One region of the Aquitalea sp. S1-19 genome, then DNA from elsewhere that is predicted to be linked to it. Evidence: predicted binding sites of a transcription regulator. Region 1 holds the regulator's gene; the other holds the start of a gene.
What was found. The regulator FliA, encoded in region 1, starts transcription of late flagellar genes. The targets are predictions, from matches to a motif close to GCTAAAGNTNNNNNNNNNNCNGCCGATAAT.

Region 1 (8,313 bases):
CCGTCAATGGTAAACTCGCCGCCACACCCTGAACCCTGAATAAAAAAACCGGCAGCGCGCATGGCAGAAGACTCCGATCTGGAACGCACAGAACCCGCCTCAGAGCGCCGGCTGCAACAGGCGCGCGAAGACGGCAATGTGCCACGCTCGCGTGAGCTGGCGACTTTTGCCGTCACCATGACCGGGGTTGCGCTCTTGATCGCGCAGGGGCCGGCCCTTTACCGCGCGGTGGGCGACATCGCAGTAGGCATGCTGCGCTTTGACAACCAGAAGCTGAAAACGCCGGAACTGGCGGTCGAGGCATTCAAAAGCGCCTGTATCGACATGTTTATGGCGCTACTGCCCTTTTTAGGCGGCCTGGCCATCGTCGCCTTATTCACACCGCTCTTGATCGGCGGCTGGAATCTGACGCTCAAGGCGATTGAGCCGAAATTCTCCAAGCTCAACCCGGCCTCAGGCATCAAACGCATGTTTTCGGTACAGGCGCTGGCCGAGGGCGGCAAGGCCATTATGAAAAGCGCACTGATCGGTGGCGTCGCGACCTGGGTGATCTGGAGCGAGCGCGGCGAGCTGATGGGACTGGTGAGCCAGCCGCTGGAGCAGGCGCTGGGCAGCATGATGGGGCTGCTCGAACACACTTTCCTGATCGTGGTCGGTGCCATGCTGTTGCTGGTGGCGGTGGATGTGCCACTGCAGCTATGGCAGTACCACAAAAAACTCAGGATGACCAAGGAAGAGCTCAAGCAGGAAAGCAAGGAGCAGCAAGGCTCGCCCGAAGTCAAAGGCCGTATCCGCCAGCTGCAGCGCGAGGCGGCACGCCGGCGCATGATGCAGGAAATACCCGGTGCCAATGTGATCGTCACCAACCCGACCCATTACGCTGTGGCACTCAAATACAGCGACGACATGCGCGCGCCTCAAGTCGTGGCCAAGGGCACGCTTAAGCTGGCTGAGCGCATTATTGCCGCCGGCAGCGAGCATAAGATTGCCACCATGCGCGCACCAAGCTTTGCCCGCGCCCTGTATTTTCATGCCGAACTGGGCGCGGATATTCCCCCCAAGCTGTTCTCGGCGGCGGCGCAGGTGCTGGCTTATATCTACCAGCTCAAGGTCTATGAAAGCCAGGGCGGTCTGGCACCGGTTTACCCGGAAAAGCTGGAAGTGCCGCCTGAACTGGACCCGAACAATAAACAAAAAACAGCAGCCAGACCGGCTGATGTGCACTGACTGACGGCATGAACCAGATTCTAGATTCACTGAAGATGCTCAAGCTGAGCAAACTGGCAGGGCCGGTACTGATCATCCTGATTCTGGCGATGATGGTACTGCCGCTACCGCCGGTAATACTGGATATCTTCTTTACCTTCAATATCGCGATTTCGGTCATTGTGCTGATGGTCGGCATCAACACGCGCCATCCGCTGGAGTTTTCCGCCTTTCCCGCCGTGCTGCTGATCACCACCTTGTTGCGGTTGTCGCTCAACGTCGCCTCCAGCCGGGTGATTCTGATGGAGGGCCATACCGGCCCGGCCGCCGCCGGTAAGGTGATCGAATCCTTTGCCCACTTTCTGATCGGCGAGAATGTCGCCATCGGCATTATCGTGTTCATTATCCTGACCATCATCAACTTTATGGTGATCACCAAGGGTGCAGGCCGGATTGCCGAAGTATCGGCCCGCTTTACACTGGACGCGATGCCGGGCAAACAGATGGCGATCGATGCCGACCTCAATGCCGGCCTGATCGGCGAGGACGATGCCAGAAATCGTCGTCAGACTATTACCGAAGAAGCCAACTTCTTCGGCGCCATGGATGGTGCGTCCAAATTTGTCCGTGGCGATGCCATGGCCGGCATCATGATCATCGTGATCAATATTGTCGGCGGCCTGATCATCGGCATGATGCAGCATGATATGCCGGCAGGCGAAGCCGCCAAGACCTATACCCTGCTCACCATTGGCGATGGCCTGGTCGCCCAGATTCCGGCCCTGATCATCTCTACCGCCGCCGGCATCGTGGTGGCACGCGTCGGCACCGACAAGGACTTGTCCGAGCAGTTTATCGGCCAGCTATTTTCCAACCCGCATGTGCTCTATATCACGGCAGGTGTGATCGGCCTGATCGGTCTGATCCCCAATATGCCGCATACGGCCTTCCTGCTGATTGCCGGCTCACTGGCGGCGCTGGCTTGGTGGCAAGAGAAGCGCCAGCAAAGGGAAAAACTGGCACAAGCACAATCCAGCCAGATCGCCACACCCACCGCTTTGTCGGCTTCGGGCGGAGAACAGGCCATGGCCGAGGTCAGCTGGAATGATGTGCAACCGGTGGACATGCTGGGGCTGGAGGTCGGTTACCGGCTGATTCCACTGGTCGACCGCGATCAGGATGGCGAGCTGTTGCGCCGCATTCGCGGCATACGCAAGAAAATGGCGCAAGAGATGGGCTTTCTGGTCGCCGCCGTCCATATCCGCGACAATCTGGAAATCCGCCCCAATGCCTACCGCATCCTGCTCAAAGGAGTCGAAGTCGGCGTAGGCGACGCCTATATCGGTCAGTTTCTGGCCATCAACCCCGGCCATGTCAGCGCAGAAGTGCCCGGTACGCCGACCACCGACCCGACTTTCGGCCTGCCCGCGCTATGGATAGATGCAGCCCGGCGCGAAGAGGCACAAAGCCTGGGCTACACCGTGGTCGATGCCAGCACCGTGGTCGCCACCCATCTGTCCAATCTGCTGCAGTCACATGCGGCCGAGCTATTGGGCCGCGAAGAAGTCCAGGCCCTGATAGACCATCAGGCCAAAGAATCGCCCAAGCTGATCGAAGACTTGGTGCCCAAAGTCATTGCGGTGGGCATTTTGCAAAAGGTTCTGCAGCAGCTACTCAGCGACGGCCTGAATATTCGCGACTTTCGCACCATTATCGAAACGCTGGCCGACCATGTGCCCGTTACCCAGGACATCGACGAGTTGACCGCTGCAGTGCGTACCGCCCTGTCGCGCGCCATTGTCCAGCAACTCTTCCCCGGCGAGAATGAACTACCGCTGATGTCGCTGGATCCGCAACTGGAAAACATCCTGTTGCAGGCGGTGCAGTCCAAGGCCGGTGGCGGACTGGAGCCGGGGCTGGCGGAAAATCTGCTGGCCAATGCCGCCCACCAGACCGAAGAAGTCGAAAACCAGGGGCTGAATCCGGTACTGCTGACGCCTCCGGGCTTACGTCCCCTGCTCGCACGTTTTCTGCGTCGGGCGCTGCCGCAGTTACGCGTCATTTCGCATAATGAAATACCGGATAGCAAAACCATCCGTATAATCGCAGTTATTGGGGCCGGCAAGGGTTGAGGACGACATAACAGATGGTGGTCAGAAAGTTTTACGGTAAAACTACGCGCGACGCCTTGCGTCAGGTCCGCGAGGCGCTAGGTGCAGATGCGCTGATCCTGTCCAACCGCCCAACCCAGGGCGGTGGCGTAGAGATCATGGCCGTAGCCGATGCCGATGTTGCCGCCCTGTCGGATACGCTGGCACCGGCTGCCACCCGCCACCCGCCGCGCAAGACACCGGCGCCATCTGCCATCCTGCCCGCTCAAGGCAATGCTGCCGCGCGTGCGCTGTCGCGCAGCTATGCCATGCCGATCGAACCGCTGGAAGAACCGCCGCCTACGGCGCAGCCAGAACGCAGACATGCCGCAACCACAGCCGCCGAGCCTGTACGCCCTGCCGTTTTCAGCGCCGCTGCACGACCGGCGCCGGCTCCGCCAGCACCCGTAGCCTCGCCCCCTGCCCCTACCGCAGAAGCCAAGCCATCTGCTGCAGTACAAGGTGCACGCGCGAGCCTGCCGCCAGAAGAAGATATTGCCGACGACATCCGCCATATCGGTGAAGAAATCCGCCTGCTGAAAAGCCTGCTGCAAAACCAGCTGGCCACCTTTGCCTGGTCGGAAATGGAAGGGCAAACCCCCAATCGCGCCGAACTGTTCCGCTATTTGCTGACGGCAGGCTTTAGCCCGGCGCTGATACGCCAGCTCACCCAGAAACTGCCCCCGCAGTACGATGCAGAAGTCGCACAAAAATGGGCGCGCTCGGCACTGATGCATAATTTGAAGTGCATGGATCCTGCCAGCGACATCATCGATCAGGGGGGGATTTTTGCACTGGTAGGCCCAACAGGCGTAGGCAAAACAACCACAGTCGCCAAACTCGCCGCCCGCGCCACCATGCGCTATGGCGCCGAGGGTGTGGCGCTGATCACCACTGACAGCTACCGGATCGGCGCACAGGATCAGCTGCGCATCTACGGCAAGATTCTGGGTGTGCCGGTATTCTCGGTACAAAACGAAGGCGATTTACAGCTGACACTGGCCGATCTGACCCAGCGCCGGGTGGTGCTGATTGATACAGTCGGCATGAGTCAGCGTGATCAGCGCGTCCTGCAGCAAATCCGCATGTTTGCCACGGCCGGCCGGCCGGTACGCCGCCTGCTGCTATTGGCTGCCAATGCCGATGGCCGTACGCTGGAAGACGTGGTCAAACATTTTCGCAGTGATGACCTGACCGGGTGCGTGCTGTCCAAGGTCGATGAAGCCGTGATGCTGGGTGCCAGCCTGGACGTCATTATCCGCAACCGCCTGCGCCTGTTTTACATCACCAATGGCCAGCGCGTACCGGAAGACCTGCATTGTGCCAATGCGGACTTTCTGATTGACCGGGCCTTGCGCGCAGGACAGCTGGCGACCCCGTTTCATGGGCAGGCCGATGAAATCCCGATGATCAATGCCGCACAGTCAGGCTGGTTGTAACATGAGTGACCAGGCCGCCAGCCTAAGGCAACTCAGCCAGCAAAGCGCGCACCTGCCGCCCTTATTCGCCCTCACCGGTGCCAGCCATAGCGGCATCTCGACCCTGTGCGCGGGGCTGGCTGCGGCCAGCGCGCTACAGGGAAAGCGCCCCCTGTTGCTGGATCACCAGAATGGCCAGGAGCTGGCACGCCTGGCTGGCGTTCCGCCCTCCGCGTCGCTGGCCAGCCTGAACATCAGCCGCGGCGGCCTGACCGACCTGATGGTGAATTCGCGTCATGGCGTAACGCTGGTTAATCTGTATGCCCAGCCGGAAGAACGCCACCGCCTGTCGGCCCGCGTGTGGCAACGTCTGGCCAGCGAATTTTCCGCGCTGGAAAAAGACTGCGGTCTGACGCTGGTCGATGCGCCGGACCCGACCCAGGATGCAGCACCACTGGTGATTGCCGACAACCTGATTCTGGTCATCAGCCCGCAAGCCGAATCCATCACTCGCGGCTATGCCAGCATGAAACGGCTGGCCGGCGAATTCGGCCGCCGCCGTTTCAATGTGCTGGTCAACCGAGCAAGCGGGCAGGAAGAAGCGCAAAACGTGTTCGCCCGCTTGTCATCCGTAGCCGGCGACTATCTCGGTGTTTCCTTGCGCTGGGTCGGTTTTGTGCCGGAAGATCAGGCCATACGCAAGAGTCAGGCATTGCGCCGGCCAGTGGTGGAAGCCTTTCCGGATAGCGAAGCAGCCCAGGCATTCAGCCAGCTGGCCGCCATGCTGCCTTTGTGGCATGCACCGGACACCGGCCATGCCCGCTCCAGTTATCTGGAACAATTGTTGAGCACCAGCAAGACCCTTACCGAAATCACGGATCGTTAATCATGGCTCTGGCCACGCATCAAGCCCACGCCTACGCACAAGCTGCCGCCACCGATCGCCCGGATGTCATGCAGTACACGCCTTTGGTCAGGAAGATTGCCAGCCTGATGATGGCCCGCCTGCCGGCATCGGTCGAGCTGGATGATCTGGTACAAGTCGGCATGATCGGGCTACTGGAAGCCGCACGCCAGTTCGATCCGCTGCAAGGCGTACAGTTCGAAACCTTTGCCGGCACGCGCATCAAGGGCGCCATGCTCGATGAGCTGCGGCGCATAGACTGGATGCCGCGCCAGCTCAGGCGCAATGCCCGCATGATTGAAGACGCGATCAAACGCGCAACCCAAACGCTGGGTTATACGCCTAGTGAAAGCGAAATTGCCGACGAACTGGCGGTATCGCTGGAGGATTACCAGGCCATGCTGGGCGACTGCATGGGCGTGCGTCTGGTGTACTTTGAAGACTTTCATAGCCATGACGGCGAAGAGCTGAATGATGCACTGGCCAATATCGCGGACGACAATACGCCGGACCCGCTCCTGACGCTGGCCGACAGCGGTTTTCGTCAGGCGCTGATAGATGCCATCGCGACCTTGCCCGAACGTGACCAGCTGGTGATGAGCCTGTATTACGAGCAGGACCTCAATCTCAAGGAAATCGGCGCGGTACTGGGGGTCTCCGAGTCCCGCGTCAGCCAACTGCATACCCAGGCCGTCACCCGCATCCGCAGCAAGCTACGCGAATGGCTGTAAACAACAAGGATAGACGTGGATAAACTCAGCATCATTGCCATCATGGGCGGGCTGACCGCCATTCTGGCAGGACAAGCACTGGAAGGCGGCCACTTAGGCTCGCTACTGCAACTTACCGCCTTTATGATCGTAATCGGCGGTACGGCCAGCGCCGTCATGCTGCAAAGCACACCACGCCAGTTCGTCAACGGCCTGAAAATGCTCAAGTGGGTGTTTTATCCGCCGCAGTTCAATCATGAAAAAATGATACGCGACATCATCCAGTGGAGCCAAAGTGCGCGCAAAGGCGGCTTGTTGTCGCTGGAGGGCTATGTCTCCCTGCAGCACGATCCTTACACCAAAAAAGCCCTGCAGATGCTGGTTGACGGTGCGGCCCCCGAAACGCTGCGTTCGGTGATGGAAGTCGAGATCACCATGTTTGAACATGCACGCAAACAAGCCGCCAAAATCTGGGAGTCCGCCGGCGGCTACGCGCCAACCATCGGCATTATCGGCGCGGTTCTTGGCCTTATCCATGTCATGGAAAACCTGTCCGACCCGACCAAACTGGGCTCGGGCATTGCCGTTGCCTTTGTCGCCACCGTTTACGGCGTCGGTTCGGCCAACCTGTTTTTCTTGCCGGTCGCCGTCAAACTCAAAAACCTGATCGCGACCGAAATTGCCACCAAGGAGCTGATACTGGAAGGCGTTATCGCCATTGCCAACGGCGAGAACCCGCGCATTATCGAAAGCCGCCTGCGCGGCTTCCTTGCCATGTATGCCTAAGCTGCCGGCAACTCATGCAGCGTGATCCCGGGTGCCGGCTTTTTTAGCCAGTGCTGCAATAGTTTGTATACCGCCAGATCAAACACCGGCGTGCCTTGCAAGCAGGTCACATCATCACCCGAGCCCAAGTAGCACCACCGCTCGAACACATGGGACACCGACTCGCCGGTCACCTCGTCGTTTTCGGTCAATGCAATCGCACCTGCGTACGGCCAGCTTTGGGTTTTCAGGCGCAGCAAAGCATTTTGCAAGCGCGCATTATGCGCAGCGGCGCTTTCCTTACCGCAACAGGCCCCCAGACAGCGCCGGTTTTTAAAGCTTTGGCATGATGCACCTTTGCGGCTCGTGACCGTTTCGACCTCCAGAATGGCCGGACATAGCTGATGCGCACGCGCAAGCTCGCTCAATGCCTTCTTGGCTTCGCGTGGACTACGAAACAGGCCATACAAATCGGCCGTACGCGAAAAGTCCAGCGTGCGCGCAAGGCTGACGCTCACCCGCAAAAAGCCATCCTCCCCCGCTTCGCTCAATTGCAAGGCACACAATTCGTTCGTCTGGCGCGCACGCGGGTTGTAACGCGGCCGCAAGGCGGACACCTGCTGCAATTCAAGCAATGCTGCGCCAAACTCACCCAGTGTTTCCTGCCACGCTACATGGGCAATGCGCTCATGGATGCGCGGCAGCTTGGCGTCCAGCGTCCCCGCACCATAGTGGGCAAACACCCTTTGCCTGAGGTTAAGGCAACGCCCGGCATAGAGCGCCTCGCCATTGGCGCCATAGAGGGTATACACCCCCGGCGTATCCGGCAGGGTATCGGCCAGCTCCTGCGTCATGCCCTCCGGCACACTAGGCAGCGCCAATAAGGCCGCTGCCGCAGAGCACACAGCCTCGGCACCCAGTTCGTTCCGTGCCAGACATAAAAACCGGTATACGGCCTCGGCATCCGCCAGCGCACGGTGCCGTGCCGGCAGCACGAGTTGGTGCCGCTCGATAATGCTGTCCAGACTGTGTTTGAAGTATTGCGGGTACAAGCGGCGCGATAACTTGACCGAGCACAGGGTGTTGGCGTTGAACGCCAAGCCGGCGCGGCGAAATGCATTTTTGAGAAAACCGTAATCGAAGCGCGCGTTATGGGCAAT
Region 2 (3,840 bases), on a different contig from region 1:
GCCGCCTCGAAGGCGATGGCTGCGATATGGTCGGCCAGACCGGCATGCCCGAAGCGGCGCTGGCGCGCGAGCTGGATCTTCCCTATGCCCATCTGTGCCTGGTGGTGAACTGGGCGGCGGGCAAGGGTGAGTCGGCCGAGCAGGTGGCATTCGAACCGGCCGCACTGGGGCAGGGCGTGGCGAGCGTGGGGACGGTGATCGAGACCCTGTGCCGGATGTGAGCATAGCGAGGCGTAGAGGATTTAAGCCGTCATGCGCAGGTAGAAACCGGCCTTAAAAGTAGTCAATCAAGCCGCCAGCCTGCTGCTGGCGGTGATCGGAGTTTCTGATGAAAACAACAACGAGCGATATGCTGGTCCCCGCCTATCTGGGCAAATTTTCCTGTCTCGGGCCGACTTGCCCGGATACCTGTTGCTACGGCTGGAATGTGCCGGTCGAGCATGATAGCTATAAGCGTCTGAAAAATTTGGGCGACCCCGAGCTTAAGCCGCTGATCGCACAGGCACTCAAACGCGGCCAGGGCAAGAGCGGCAGCGCCGATTTCGGCCTGCTGGATGTGGGCGGCGCCGACGGCCGTTGTCCGCTACTGAGTAGCGAGGGGCTGTGTCAGCTGCACGCCCGTTGCGGCGAAGCGGTGCTGCCCGATATCTGCGCGACCTACCCGCGCATCACCATCGAAGCGGCGGGGCAATATGTGCAGACCGCGTCGCCGTCGTGTCCCGAGGTGGCGCGCCTGCTGGTCGAGGACGCCGGCGCGGTGGAGCTGACCATTATGCCGCGCACGGTGCGGCAGCGTCTGGTCCTAAGCAAGGCAGGAAGTGTTCTTAATGAAAATGCAAGGGTGCTCTACCTTGGCGTGCTGGGCAGTCAGGAAATCCCGCTATGGCAGCGGCTGGGCTTGTTGCTGCTGATCGCCGAGGCGATCGACGCGGTGCGGGTCGGTCCTGTGGCCGCGGGTGTCGCGCGCGATGTAGCGATTCAGCGTGTTCTGGATGAATGGCAGCTGTTGCTGGCGTCGGGCGATGCCGTGCAGGCGGTTGCGTTGTGGCGGCGCGACGACGAATTGCACCTGCAACTGCTGGCGGCGCTCAGCCGTCTGCGTACGCGCTGGGCACTGACGCGGCGCCGTTACTGCGAGCTGGTTGACGAAGCCGCCGCCGGCTGGGATGGCGGCACGCCTGCCACGGCCGCGCTGGCGGATGCGGACATGGACGCGGTACTGGGGCGGGTACTGTACAACCATGCGCTGGGTAGCTATGCACCGCTGGCGCCGGAGTCGACCCTGTTTGCCAATACCGTGCTGCTGTGCACGCAATACCTGAGCTTGCGTTTCTGGTGGGCTGGGCTCGCGCTGGCGCGCGGTCGCGCGCTGAGCGCGCCGGAACAGGCTGAGCTGCTGGCCAATTATTACCGCGAGGTGATGCATAACCCGCCCTATCTGTCCGAAAGTGTCCAGGTGCTGAACGAGGTCGGCTTTGCCAAAGCCGAGCACTGGCTGCGGGTGCTACCGGCTTGAACTGTGCCGCTGCCGGGGCGCTTTCCTGGGGGGCATCGGGCGTCTGTCGTTGCTGGCTGGATGATGTCTGGTAAAAAATATAAAAAAGTCCTAAAGGTTTGATAGGGGGGGACGATAAAACGGGTGAAGGCTGCACACCGGCATCGGGTCGGGGTGGCGGGCCTGATGGATAACCCAGTACAAGGAACATCATCATGTCGATGAGCATCAATACCAACGTTGCCTCGCTCAACGCCCAGCGCAACTTGTCCGGTTCGCAATCCGCCCTGTCGACCTCGTTGCAGCGCCTGTCTTCCGGTGCCCGCATCAACAGCGCCAAGGACGACGCCGCCGGTCTCGCCATTTCTGAGCGCATGGGCAGCCAGATTCGTGGCCTCGATCAGGCGCGCCGCAACGCCAACGACGGCATTTCGCTGGCGCAGACCGCCGAAGGCGGCATGACTTCCGCGTCCGACATGCTGCAGCGCATGCGCGAACTGGCGGTGCAGTCGGCCAACGACACCAACTCGGATTCCGACCGCAAGGCGATCCAGTCCGAAGTCAACCAGTTGAAGGAAGAGCTGAACCGCTTGGTCGACACCACCCAGTTCAACGGCAAGAACATCCTCGACGGCACCATGAGTAACGCGCAGTTTCAGGTCGGTGCCAACGCCCAGCAGACCATCAACGTGTCGGTCAGCAGCATCCGCGGCACCGATATCGGCAACTATCAAGCAGGTACCTTGACTACTGCATCCAAGATGGGTGTGGCGTCGACTGCTGCTGCGGCGAGTCCAGCTAACGGTGTAGCAACTGGCATGGACTTTGTGGTGGCGGGTAATGGTAAGACTGCTACTATCGACGTTGGTGATGGTGAAAGCGCTAAGGGCATCGCCGCCAAAGTCAACACCAATAGCGGGTCGACAGGAGTCTCGGCGACCGCAGAAACCAAGGCGACGGTTTCTGGCATTACTGCCGGGACCGTGTCGTTCAAATTGACCGGCGATAACGACACTGCTCCAGTGACGATTTCCGCCTCGGTTGGCAGTGACATTAAGTCGCTGGCAGAGGCCGTGAACGCACAGACTGCGACCACCGGCATTTCCGCCAAGGTGGACAAGAACGGCGCTTTGGAGTTGTCGAACAAGAACGGTGCCGATATCAAGATTGCTGATTACACGCATAGCGATACTGCGGTGAAGGCGACGGTCAAAGGAGCTAACGACGCAACCGGTGTTCAGCTGGAATCCGCTGCCAACGACTCGACGACTATTTCCGGGACTATTTCGTTCGATTCGACCTCCGCATTCTCTATCAACGCAGCTACTGCTGGTGTGGTTGCGGCATCGACTAATGCCGGGTTGAGTGCGGTGGACAAGGTTGACTTGTCGAGCGCACCAGGAGCGAATGCTGCGCTGAAGGTACTTGATGCAGCACTGGCGACGGTCAACTCGCGCCGTGCCGACCTCGGTGCCGTGCAGAACCGCTTCAGCAACACCATCTCCAACCTGCAGTCGAGCGCGGAGAACCTGAACGCGTCGCGCGGTCGCATCCTGGATACCGACTTTGCTTCGGAAACCGCCAAGATGTCGCGTAACCAGGTACTGCAGCAGGCTGGTACCGCCATGCTGGCACAGGCTAACCAGCTGCCGCAGCAAGTACTGCAGCTGCTGCGCTAAGCTTCGCCGGTTTCAGCTTCTGAACGATAGACACGCAACCCGGCGGGGCCTCCTCGCCGGGTTTTTTCTTGCAGGAGACAGATCATGACAAGCTTGGGTCCGATGACGCCGGTCGGTGGCGGCTATGCCGCACCGATACAGAACGAGCCGGGTAGCCGGTCGCAGCCGTTGTCCTCGCAGCAAAGCAGCGCGCCGACCGTGGCGGTGGCCAGTACGGCGGTGCAGGCGTTGGGTAGTAGCGAGGCCGGGCGCCAGATGAAGGGCGGTGCCGACGAGCAGGCACTCAAGGGGGCGCTGGAAAAGGTAAACAAACTGGTGTCGGCGTATTCGAGCGAGCTGAAGTTCAGTGTCGATGAGGATACCGGCATTGATGTGGTGAAGGTGATTGACAAGGAAACCGATCAGGTGATCCGCCAGATGCCTTCAGAGGAAATGCTGAAAATCGCGCAGAGCCTGGACAAGATCGTGGGTGTCCTGTTCAAGGACAAGGCCTAAGCCTAAGAGCCGGTTCACGATCTGCCGGGCGCAGGCTGCGGCGTTAAAATCGGCTTATAAATGCGCATATATCGTATGGTTATTCCGCTTTTCAGCCGTTTTCGTCTTGTCTCGCGCTAGCTCGCGAGATTGTGAATCGCGGTTCTAAGCGCGCCGTGTTTGTGTTGTGAC

Region 2: EGI20_RS11960 (flagellin N-terminal helical domain-containing protein) is a predicted target of FliA. The motif match lies at 1,606-1,635, and genes of this name have one in related genera.

Annotation. Positions count from the first base shown of each region.
Region 1 is NZ_RJTZ01000007.1:39,055-47,367, forward strand. Features, by position in the region: gene flhB (flagellar biosynthesis protein FlhB) at 61-1,227, shown strand; gene flhA (flagellar biosynthesis protein FlhA) at 1,236-3,338, shown strand; gene flhF (flagellar biosynthesis GTPase FlhF) at 3,353-4,795, shown strand; gene EGI20_RS02045 (MinD/ParA family ATP-binding protein) at 4,797-5,660, shown strand; gene EGI20_RS02050 (RNA polymerase sigma factor FliA) at 5,663-6,409, shown strand; gene EGI20_RS02055 (flagellar motor protein) at 6,425-7,174, shown strand; gene EGI20_RS02060 (exonuclease domain-containing protein) at 7,171-8,313, opposite strand, start outside.
Region 2 is NZ_RJTZ01000075.1:12,700-16,539, reverse strand. Features, by position in the region: gene EGI20_RS11970 (S-methyl-5'-thioinosine phosphorylase) at 1-221, shown strand, start outside; gene fliB (flagellin lysine-N-methylase) at 329-1,516, shown strand; gene EGI20_RS11960 (flagellin N-terminal helical domain-containing protein) at 1,717-3,174, shown strand; gene EGI20_RS11955 (flagellar protein FlaG) at 3,259-3,669, shown strand.